2 regions of the Pseudarthrobacter sp. MDT1-56 genome follow, and region 2 is predicted to be linked to the other one. Evidence: riboswitches for the same ligand, from Rfam matches in the RefSeq annotation. Region 2 holds a riboswitch; the other holds the start of a gene.
The links. A riboswitch is a leader RNA that binds a small molecule or an ion and turns the genes downstream of it on or off. The one in region 2 is predicted to bind cyclic di-AMP.
Positions count from the first base shown of each region.

Region 1: another riboswitch for cyclic di-AMP. It lies ahead of AC50YC_RS15360 (NlpC/P60 family protein); the one in region 2 lies ahead of AC50YC_RS08565 (NlpC/P60 family protein).

Region 1 is NZ_JBWZCK010000011.1:22,270-27,241, reverse strand. It holds gene AC50YC_RS15385 (hypothetical protein) at 1-916, opposite strand, end outside; gene AC50YC_RS15380 (hypothetical protein) at 974-1,273, opposite strand; gene AC50YC_RS15375 (hypothetical protein) at 1,377-1,526, opposite strand; gene AC50YC_RS15370 (AfsR/SARP family transcriptional regulator) at 1,563-2,057, shown strand; gene AC50YC_RS15365 (hypothetical protein) at 2,067-2,336, opposite strand; cyclic di-AMP (ydaO/yuaA leader) riboswitch at 2,538-2,708, shown strand; gene AC50YC_RS15360 (NlpC/P60 family protein) at 2,713-3,465, shown strand; gene AC50YC_RS15355 (dihydrofolate reductase family protein) at 3,523-4,110, opposite strand; gene AC50YC_RS15350 (serine hydrolase) at 4,654-4,972, shown strand, end outside.
Region 2 is NZ_JBWZCK010000005.1:55,556-60,527, forward strand. It holds gene AC50YC_RS08555 (iron-dependent transcriptional repressor DtxR) at 1-689, shown strand, start outside; cyclic di-AMP (ydaO/yuaA leader) riboswitch at 838-1,046, shown strand; gene AC50YC_RS08560 (M23 family metallopeptidase) at 1,051-1,872, shown strand; cyclic di-AMP (ydaO/yuaA leader) riboswitch at 2,010-2,179, shown strand; gene AC50YC_RS08565 (NlpC/P60 family protein) at 2,489-3,289, shown strand; gene AC50YC_RS08570 (HNH endonuclease) at 3,510-4,010, shown strand; gene mobA (molybdenum cofactor guanylyltransferase) at 4,069-4,794, shown strand; gene AC50YC_RS08580 (DUF6457 domain-containing protein) at 4,778-4,972, shown strand, end outside.

The DNA.
Region 1 (4,972 bases), on a different contig from region 2:
CTTCGGGCAGTTCCGCGAGCCGCTCGGCGAACCTGGCGCGGGCCGCCTCCAGGGCGGCAACAGCATCCGCGGACTCGTACTCGCGCGGCTCGAAGAAACTCTCACCGAGTTCCTCCTCGGCTTCGGGAGCGTACAGCAGAGACGCGACTTCGAGCTCAAAAACCTCCGCGAGCCCTTCAGCGGAGGCGTGATCCTCGGCTTCGGCCTCGGCGACTCCCAGTTTGGCGGCCAGTTTGCGGGCCAACGGCCTGACACTGGCCGGCAGCCGGTTCATGGCGGAACTGATGACACGCTTGAGCAGGGGCCTGACCAGGCCTTTGAGCTTGTTCAGCAGAAGACCAATGGGAAGGACCTTGCCGACTGCCGCGATACCCTTCTTGACCAGCCCGACAGCGCCGCGCGCCAGCTTCTTTCCGGCCCGGATAAGGCCGCCGATGAAACCCTCATAGCCGGAGAGCCCGTACTGGGACTCGTTGCTGGCGGCCTCCAGGAGCTGTTCAAACTCCTGGGCCGGCAACCCGTAGACATCGGCCGTCACGAGACGTTCAGCGAACCCGTCCAGGGCGCGTTCGGCCTCCGCGGCGATCGGCTCCACCCAGTCCTCCAGCGAGGCGCGGGTATCCGCCTCGGCCGGCAGCGAGGACCAGTTCCGCTGATCCGCCAACTGGTGGGCCGCAGCGTCGTTGATGAGCTGGTCCAGGGCGTCCACAAAATCTTCGTCTTCGAGTTCCGTATAGAACGCCGCGGCCTCTTCGACCTCCGGGGCGAAGGCCTCCGTCATGAACCTGGCCGGGAAGGGCGTGTTCAAGACCGCCTCCGGGGCGGCGGCCTGGGCAAAAGCTGGGGTCGCGGGAGGCTCGGCCAATGACAGGCCAGAGAACAGAGTCTCGCCGGTGAAGCCGGACTGTGCGTCCATGACACCCTCCTTACGGGATATTGTTTTCAGCTTCGGGGACTTCTGTGTTTTCCACCGTCAATCTTCTGTCTCCATTCCCGTCACCGGCTCATTTTCAAGCTCGGCAATAAGTGCTTCGAGCAACATAACGAGTTCGACAGTCCCGGAAACCACCCATTCCCGCCGGCTGCCGTTTGCGGTCCGTACCCGAATAAACACCCCTTGTGGGTTCCGCCAGAGGCGCAGTAATATCACGGAACAATCGGCTTTCATGGCGGAAATGATCCGCCCAAGTTCCTTCCTAGACGTCAACGCTGCGTAGCAATGTTGCCGATCGCCGCGTATGCCGTGGCCGTTTCCTGAATCTTTCCGCGTCATATCTCCGTGGGGTAATAAAATGACGTCTGCAGTAAGTCAAAGTTCCGTCGCAGATTCGGAATCGGAAGGTCAACCGGGCCTGCTCCTCTTGAACGGTTTTTCCCTATTGCTCGCGCATAAAGAGCTTCAGCTGCCCATTCATGCCCAGCGCGTCCTGGCGTTTCTTGCAATTGCCCGCCAGGACGGTGTGAAATGTTCCCGGCAGGCGGTAATAGCTAAATTGTGGGCGGATTCCAGCGCGGATCATGGCCACGGAAGCCTCCGCACTGCGCTGTGGAGAATCCGTTCGGTGCACGGGTCCCTCATTTCTGCGGGCCGAAGCGAACTGGCGCTCGGCGACGGCGTGGTGACGGATCTCCAGTTGTGCCGGGCGCAGGCCGCCAGGCTGCTGGCACCCGGCGGGGACTTGTCGGTCGACGACACCAACAGCTCGCCGCTGACCGGGGACCTGTTGCCGGAGTGGGATGAAGACTGGCTTCTGATAGAGCGGGAACGCCTTCGCCAGGTGCAGTTGCACGCACTGGAGGCACTGGCGGTCCGGCTGCGAACCCTGGGCCGCTATCCGGAAGCAATCGATGCGGCGCTGCGGGCCAAGGCCATCGAGCCGCTCCGTGAATCCGTGCACGCCGTCCTTATCGATATCTGCCTCGATGAGGGGAACGTCGCTGCCGCCCATGAGTACCTTCGGCAATACAGTTCGTTGCTGTGGACCGAGCTGGGATTGCGGCCATCGCCGAGGCTGCTGGAGCGGGTCCGTGGCGTGTCCCGGGTTCCCCGCCAGTGAGGATCGGGCTCAGCGTCCCGGCCGGCGTTCCACCACGGCATAGGCCTTTTCGTCGAAGAATTCCCAATCCGTGATCACCATAAAGCCGAGGGCATCCACGCGGTCGTTCAGGACATGCACGTCAAAGCCGCCGTCACGGGGTTCGGCGTCCCAGGTGGACACGTGGACCTCCCCGTTTTCCAGCACCAGCAGCTCGGTGTTGACATTGAAGTCCGCCGGCGGCTGACTGCTCAGCTGGCAGATGGCGACACAGTGCCTGATGACGTCGGGACTGTCCATTTTGGGCCTCCGCTTCGGGGGAACGGTGATGGCATCATCCTATGCCCGCGGCGGGGTCCGGCGGGGCCGGCCGGACGCCGGTCACCACCGCCCGCCACTGTGCCGATGTGACACTCCGTAATCATTCCGTTACCGTTGTTAGGTGCCTGTTGTTTCCGAGACGGGCTCTCCCCAGCCGATTGCCTAACTCTGCCGCGGCTTGGGGATAACTCGCAGCAACGTCCGGCAGAGACGGGGAAACCAATTTTGACCCGCTGTTCTCCAGGGGTCTTGGGGTGAAGCCGCACGGCCCGTCATGATCGGGCCAGCGTGCGGCCGGGTGCCTCCCATCCGAATCCGACAGCTCACCTCGCAGGCATTGGGAGAGGCTTCTTCAATGACTTTTAGCAATACCCGTGCGCCCAAACGCGCCGATCTTCGCAGCAAACGCCGCGCCGCCGGTACCATCGGCCGCCAGGCCGCAGTTCTTGTAGCCGCTTCCGGAATGGTGCTCAGCGGCGCCATGGCCGCGAATGCAGCCGATGCACCGACCGAGCGGGATTCCGCACCGGCGTCGTCCGTTGACGTCCAAGGCCTGGTTTCCGCGCCGGTCATGGCGGACTCCGCCGTCCAGATCACGTTCGAGCGCCCGGCCGTTGAGACTGCTCCGGCTCCCGTGGTCGAGGCACCCAAGCCTGTCGCCGCTCCGAAGGCACCGGCAGCTAAGGCCCCGGCGGCACCCGCCCCGGCGCCTGCCCCCGCTGCCGCCGCCAAGGCGACGGTGAAGGTCCAGGCCGCACCCGCCCCCGCCGCTGCCGCCCCGGCGGCCGGTGGAGTCAACGCCACCCTGCTGGCCGTCGCGTACGGCCAGATCGGCATCACGCAGGACTGCACCGCCGTGGTGGAGAAGGCCCTGAACGCTGCCGGTATCGCGGTCGGTGACATCGGCCCGACGGCCTTCATGAAGTACGGCAAGGTCGTCGCTGATCCCCAGCCCGGCGACATCATCGTCCAGTCCGGCCACGTCGCCATCTACGCCGGCAACGGCCAGGCCATCAGCGGCGGCATGAACGGCGTCAACGCCACCATGACGCACCCGCTGTCCTGGCTGACCGCCACCGGTCCCGTGACGTTCGTCCGCGCCGGCTAGCAGCACCGCTCACAGCATGTCGAAGGCCGGTCGATCGGTTGCCTTGGGGGCAGCAGATCACCGGCCTTCAGCTTGCCCGGGGTCCGGCTCCGATGCATACCTCAGCAACACCACACCGTTGCCGAACGGACGGCTCTCCAGCAGCCTCAGTGGCGTCATCACGTCCGTCTCCTGGAAAAGGGGCGTGCCCCGTCCGACCAGGACCGGGTGCACATAGATCCGATACTCGTCGATCAGCCCGAGCCGTCTGAAAGACGCGGACAGATTGGCGCCGCCCAGCGCCAGATCACCGCCGGGCTCTTCCTTGAGCCTCGCAATGTCCTCGGCGACGACGTCGCGCACCACCTCGGTATGCCACCCGGCCGACGCCAGGGTCCTGGAGTAGACGATTTTCGGCATGTCCCGCCAGATCCCCGCGAAGTCGGCCTCCGTGGGGGTGCTTGAGGGGTCCTGGTCGGCCGTCGGCCAGTAGTCGGCCATCAGTTCATAGCTGACACGGCCGTCCAGGAAAGCGCCCATGGTCCGGAGTTCATCGTTGAAGTGGCGGTGCAGTTCATCATCCACCCGGTGCCAGCTCAGGTCCCGGTCCGGACCCTCTATGAATCCGTCCAGGGATACCTGCATCATCAGGATGACCTTGCGCATCACGGGCTCCTTTCCGAAACTGCCGGCCGGGGTTCCAGCGTACGCCGCGCCCCGCAGCTGCGGCAGGGGACGGGAAGGTCCGACGCCGGGCGGCAGCTTATTGCCGTTCCGGAGTTCACCCCGCCTGCGGCCGTGTCAAAGTGATCCTGACCGGCAGCATCTTGCCGAATGTGGCGGCTTCCGGCGCCGCAGCTGCCGGGATCCGGCTCGAGGACCTGCCTTTTACGGGCTCTCCGTTGCACGGGGCACAGCGGGAACTTCGTTTCCGTCGGCAGGAGCTAGCCGGCTGATCCAGGGTCCCGCGGGCGTGGCCCCTTGCGCTCAGGCCCTGCCGGTAGAAGAATGCAGGAAATTTGAAGCCGCGCCGCGGTTCTTTACTTTCGGAGGAAACGCATGCCCAAGAGCCTGCCTGTGGCGTCAGCCGACGTCACGCCCCCGATGATGTCCCGGGGCTGAAGCCTAGTGGAATCCTGGGGCCCCGGCCGGCACTACAGCAGCGGCCGACACACACATGAGGCGGCACAGGGATCCGGGCCGCGCCTGTTGAGCCGCTTGGGCGGGATCCGCCCGCAGTTCCTGATCGCGCTGGTTACCGTTCTTGGCCTGATCACGGCCGGGGCCGTTTACGGCACCATCCAGGGCCGGGGTCCGTCCGACGCCGGGGCCGCGCCGGCTACGTCCGCGTCAGCCCCAGCAGGTTCCGCCGGAGCAGCCGACCCGTTGTCCGCCGCCGGCTCGAGCGAGAGCGGCGGAACGCCCACGGCAGTACCCCCGACGCCGTCACCCGCCGCCGTCACGCCCGCCGCGCCCGCCATCGGGCCGGCGCTGGACGCGGAAATCAACGCCGTGATCGCGGCCTACA
Region 2 (4,972 bases):
ATCTGATCGATACAACCGAGATGTATCTTCGGACCATTCTGGAACTTGAAGAAGAAAACATTGTCGCCCTCCGCGCCCGCATCGCCGAACGGCTGCGCCACTCCGGCCCCACCGTTTCCCAGACCATCGGCCGGATGGAACGCGACGGGCTGGTGGTTGTGTCCGGCGACCGCCACCTCGAGCTGACGGAAACCGGCCGGAAACGTGCCATCGAGGTCATGCGCAAGCACCGCCTGGCCGAGCGGCTGTTGGCCGACGTGATCGGGCTTGATTGGGCCTACGTCCATGAGGAAGCCTGCCGCTGGGAACACGTCATGAGTGAGCGGGTGGAGCGGCGGATCTTCGAACTGCTCAACCATCCCACTGTTTCGCCCTACGGCAACCCGATCCCGGGCCTCGCGGAGCTGGGCGGCTTGCCTTCCCAGCCCTACGCCGACGGCGTGGTGAACCTGCTTGAGGCCATGGCCGGCTACGGGCCGGATTCCAGGGTCAGGATCAACCGGCTTGCCGAGCCCATCCAGGTGGAACCGGAACTGCTCGTCCAGCTTGATGAGGGCGGCATCCGACCCGGCGCTTTGGTGGCACTGGAACGAGTGGGGGAGTACATCTCCGTGCGCGTGCCGGACATCGAAGGGGCCCTTGAGCTCCCGCCCGAGGTGGCTGCCCACGTCTTTGTTACCGTCGGTTAACTACCGATCACCGGCAACTCGTGGGACCACCCATGAGTTGTGCACAGGTCGATAACGGATTTATTACTGCACGGCTTAATCCCCTATAGTTGATCAGTAGTACCGATACCAAAGCGTTATCTGATCCGAGCCGAGCTCTGCCAGCGGATCAGACGCAGAACCACCTTCTGGCAGGGGCGGGGGAACCACTTCCGGCTGTTCAACAGCCTTGGGGTGAAGTCCGTCAGCGGCAAGCACTCTCCAGCAGGGAAGTCCCTTGATGCCTCTGTGCCTGGATGCTTGCCACAGCGGACCGGGTCTTTGATCTCTCTGACCCGAATCCGACAGCTAACTTCGCAGGCTCTCCAGAGAGGAACCGTTCTTGACCATCCAGACCGCCAGGGGCCGCCGTCGTGCGCACGGTCCCGCTCCGGAGCCGCGTCCGGCCGTCGCCGTCACGGCAGACCGCCCACGCGACGCGCACCGTGATGAACGCCGAGGCCGCCGCAGCCCATTCCGTCAGGTGACTGACTTCGCCGCGGCCAGCGGCGTCGGCCAAAAAGCTGGCATTGCACTGGCTGCCACGGGACTGGTCCTCACCGTCACCGTCCCCGCCACGGGCCCCGTCATGGCCACCGACGCCGGGACCTCCGCCGAATCCGTCTCTGCCGCGGTCCAGCCGGATGTCACCGCCGCCGAGGCCAAAATTGACTTCAACCGCACCGCCGTCACCACCCAGGGTGACCCGGACGGCAAGCTCAAGCAGTTGCTGAGCGCCCAGTCCGCCGGCTCCATCACCCGCGCCGCCTCCTCCGGCAGCCTCGGGGCGCCCCTGGTCCAAATGAATTCCTCGTCGCCCTTCGGCTACCGCGTCAGCCCCATCACCGGTGGTTCCGGAGAGTTCCACCGCGGACAGGACTATTCCGTCCAGTGCGGCACCGCTGTCCTTGCGGCCGCCAGCGGCACCGTAACCTTCACCGGATGGCATCCCCACGGCGGCGGAAACCGCGTGGTGATCGACCATGGAAACGGCCTGGAGACCACTTACAACCACTTGTCCTCAGCCAGCGTCAAGGTGGGCCAGCAGGTCACCCGCGGCGGTGTCGTGGCGATGAGCGGCACCACCGGCGCCTCCACCGGCTGCCACCTTCACTTTGAGGTCATGATCAACGGCGAAGTCGTCGATCCGACCGGCTGGCTCTAACCGAGCTGATGGGACACTCTCGCATTCCTGTGACACGCCGTGATCTGAATGTGACATTGAGCCCCAACTGCTGTACCGTTTGACCTACGCCAACTTTTCCGAAGTTGGCGCTCTTGAGTGGATTGCCTAGCTCTGCCACCGCTCAAGGTCCGTTCGCATTACATCGTCTGGCAGGGGCGGGGGAACCAATTTTGGCCTTCGAAAGAAGGCCTTGGGGTTAAGTCGCAAAGCTTCCCAGGAAGCAGCGCGGCCGGGTGACTCCCATCCGAATCCGACAGCTCACCTCGCAGGCATTGGGAGAGGCTACTTTCGTGTCTTCACGCCACAATGCTGCGCTTAACCGCGCTTGCGCGGCTCTAACGAGCCCGCTGAAATCCAACCTCCGCGTTGCCCTTGCCGGCGCCCGGAACGGATCTCACCCCGCCGACTCAATCTCTGCTGAGTCCGGCCCGCAGGCCATGCACCTGCAAGCAGTTCCCGCTTTTGGCGCGTCTTCGCAGTACACCCTTCGCTAAGTAACCCATTTCGGGGCGATCCGGCGTACCCCCAAGATGCCGGAGCGTCCTCAGCCCGCGCCCAAAAAGCGCGGACCCAGGATCACGAAAGAGAGAACTTAATGACTACTCGTGCAAACGCACGGCACCGCGCCGAGGTCACCAAGACCAACTCGCTGGCCGTCATTGCCAAGACCGTCGGCGACAACGCCGGTGGCATGGGTCGCCAGGCCGCAGTTATCGCTGCTGCCTCCGGCCTCGTCCTGACCAGCGGAATCGCAGCCAACGCTGCTGAGGCCAACGTTCAGCGCGAGTCCACCTCCGCTTCCACCCTCGAAGTCCAATCGGCCGCCCCGGCGACCATCTCGGCTGCTTCGACCATCGCGATCTCCTTCGAGAAGCCGGCCGTCACCACCACCCCGGCCCCCGTCGTCGAAGCCCCGAAGCCTGTAGTGAAGGTCCAGGAGGCTCCCACAGCAAACACGGCCAACGCTGCCAACACGGCCAAGACCGCCAGCACCAAGGTCGGCGCCACCGCCACCACGGCCGCCAGCACCACCGCCGCCAGCACCAAGGCTCCGGCCGTCGCCAGCGGCATGGGCGCCACGATCGCCGCTGCCGCCTACGCCCAGCTCGGCGTGGGCCAGGACTGCACCGCCCTCGCCACGAACTCGCTGGCTGCTGCGGGCATCAACTACCACGGCTGGCCGGCAGGTTACCTGTCCCTCGGCCGCACCGTAAGCGCCGGCGAGGCACAGCCGGGCGACCTCGCTTACTACCAGAACGGCGGCGCGGGCGTGGCCCACATCGCTGTTTACGTCGGCAACGGCAAGGCCGTCCACGGCGGCTGGAACGGTGGAACCACCTCCCTGCAGAGCGTCAACGTCGGCTCCGGCCCGGTCTTCATCCGCGTCGGCGGCTAAGACAGCGACAGCTAGCAACACAAAGGACCCCCGCCATTCGGCGGGGGTCCTTTGCGTTGCCAGGACGTGAACTTCAGCGGACACGAGCGGGGCGGGCAAAAAAGATTCGGTGAATTGGCATCTCCATGTTTACTCTTGTTTTGTCGATCCATAGCCCGACCATGCAGAGGGCAGCCGGCCCTCGTGCCCCTGGCGGGTGCGGCCGTGAAGAGGTATGCGGATGCGCACTCTCGTTCTGAATGCTGGATATGAACCGCTGGCGGTTGTGACCTTCCGCCGGGCGCTCGTCCTTGTGCTGACTGGAAAGGCCAGTGTCGTGGCGGAAGGCGACGATCCCGTCGTCGGTCCGCAGGACGTCCTGGGCCGGCCGTCGGTGATTCTCCTGAATCGCTACATCCGGCCCCGGTACAACACCGTGACGGCCGTGAGCCGCCGCGGGGTACTCCGCCGGGACGGACACCGCTGCGCCTACTGTGGCAAAGCCGCCCACACCATCGATCATGTCCAGCCCAAATCCAGGGGCGGTGCGGATTCCTGGGAAAACCTCGTCGCTGCCTGCCTGCGGTGCAACAACGCCAAAGGCGACCACACCCCGGGGGAAATGGGCTGGAAGCTCGGCTTCAGCCCCGCGCCGCCCAAGGGCACGACCTGGCAAATCAAGGAGCTCGAGAAGCCGACCCCGGCCTGGGATCCCTTCCTCCTGCCGGAATCCGCTGCCTGACACGGCGCGCCCCGGCCGCTGCGCCAGGGCAGGACCTATAGCCAGTTAGGCTGGGCCGGTGGAATTCGACGCTGTCATTCTGTCCGGGGGCAGGTCGTCCCGGCTGGGAGGCGTGCCCAAATCCGGTCTGATGCACGACGGCGCCACCCTCCTGGAGCGCGCCCTGCAGGCCGCTCGCGGCGCGGCCGCGGTCGCCGTCGTCGGGCCTGACCCGGGAACCCTGCCCGAGGGTGTGCTGAGCTGCCGGGAGGAGCCGGCCTTTGCGGGCCCCGCCGCAGCCGTCGCCGCGGGACTCGCCGCGCTGGACCGGCACCGCAGCCGCGACCCCCGCCACCCCGCCGCGGCAGCGCTGACGCTGGTCCTCGCCGTCGACATGCCCCGGGCGGATGCCGCCGTCCGAACGCTGCTGGCAGCCGCTGCGGAAGCCGCTCCGGGCGACGGGCTGATGGCAGTGTCCGCTGATGGGCGCCGGCAGCCGCTGGTCGGGCTTTATAGCACGGCTGCGCTACAACACAGCGTAGCCGAAGCCAGGCAGCGCGGCGCGCTCGAAAATGCCTCCGTATTCGCCCTTCTTGCTAGGCTGGAGGTGCGGGAAGTCAGCGTCCCCAGGGGGTCCACGGATGATGTGGATACCTGGGACGATGCCTCCGCGTTAGGGGTGACCGGGCCGACTGACGGCCACGGCTTCGACGGCCATCACCGCGACAGCCATGGACCAGGCATAAGGCCCAGGGATCCCCGGCTGAACTCGACTTTGGAGGCAAACGGTGAAAACCCAGGATGAAACACTCGAAGACTGGTGCCGTGCCCTGCTTCAGGCCCTGGAACTGGAAGACGTCGAGGTTGACGTGAACGAAGTCCTGGCCCTGGCCGGGGTGGCGGCGCACTCCGTGGTGCGCCCTGCCGCGCCTTTGACCACGTTTATTGCCGGCTTCGCGGCGGGCCTGGCCTCGGGCTCCGGC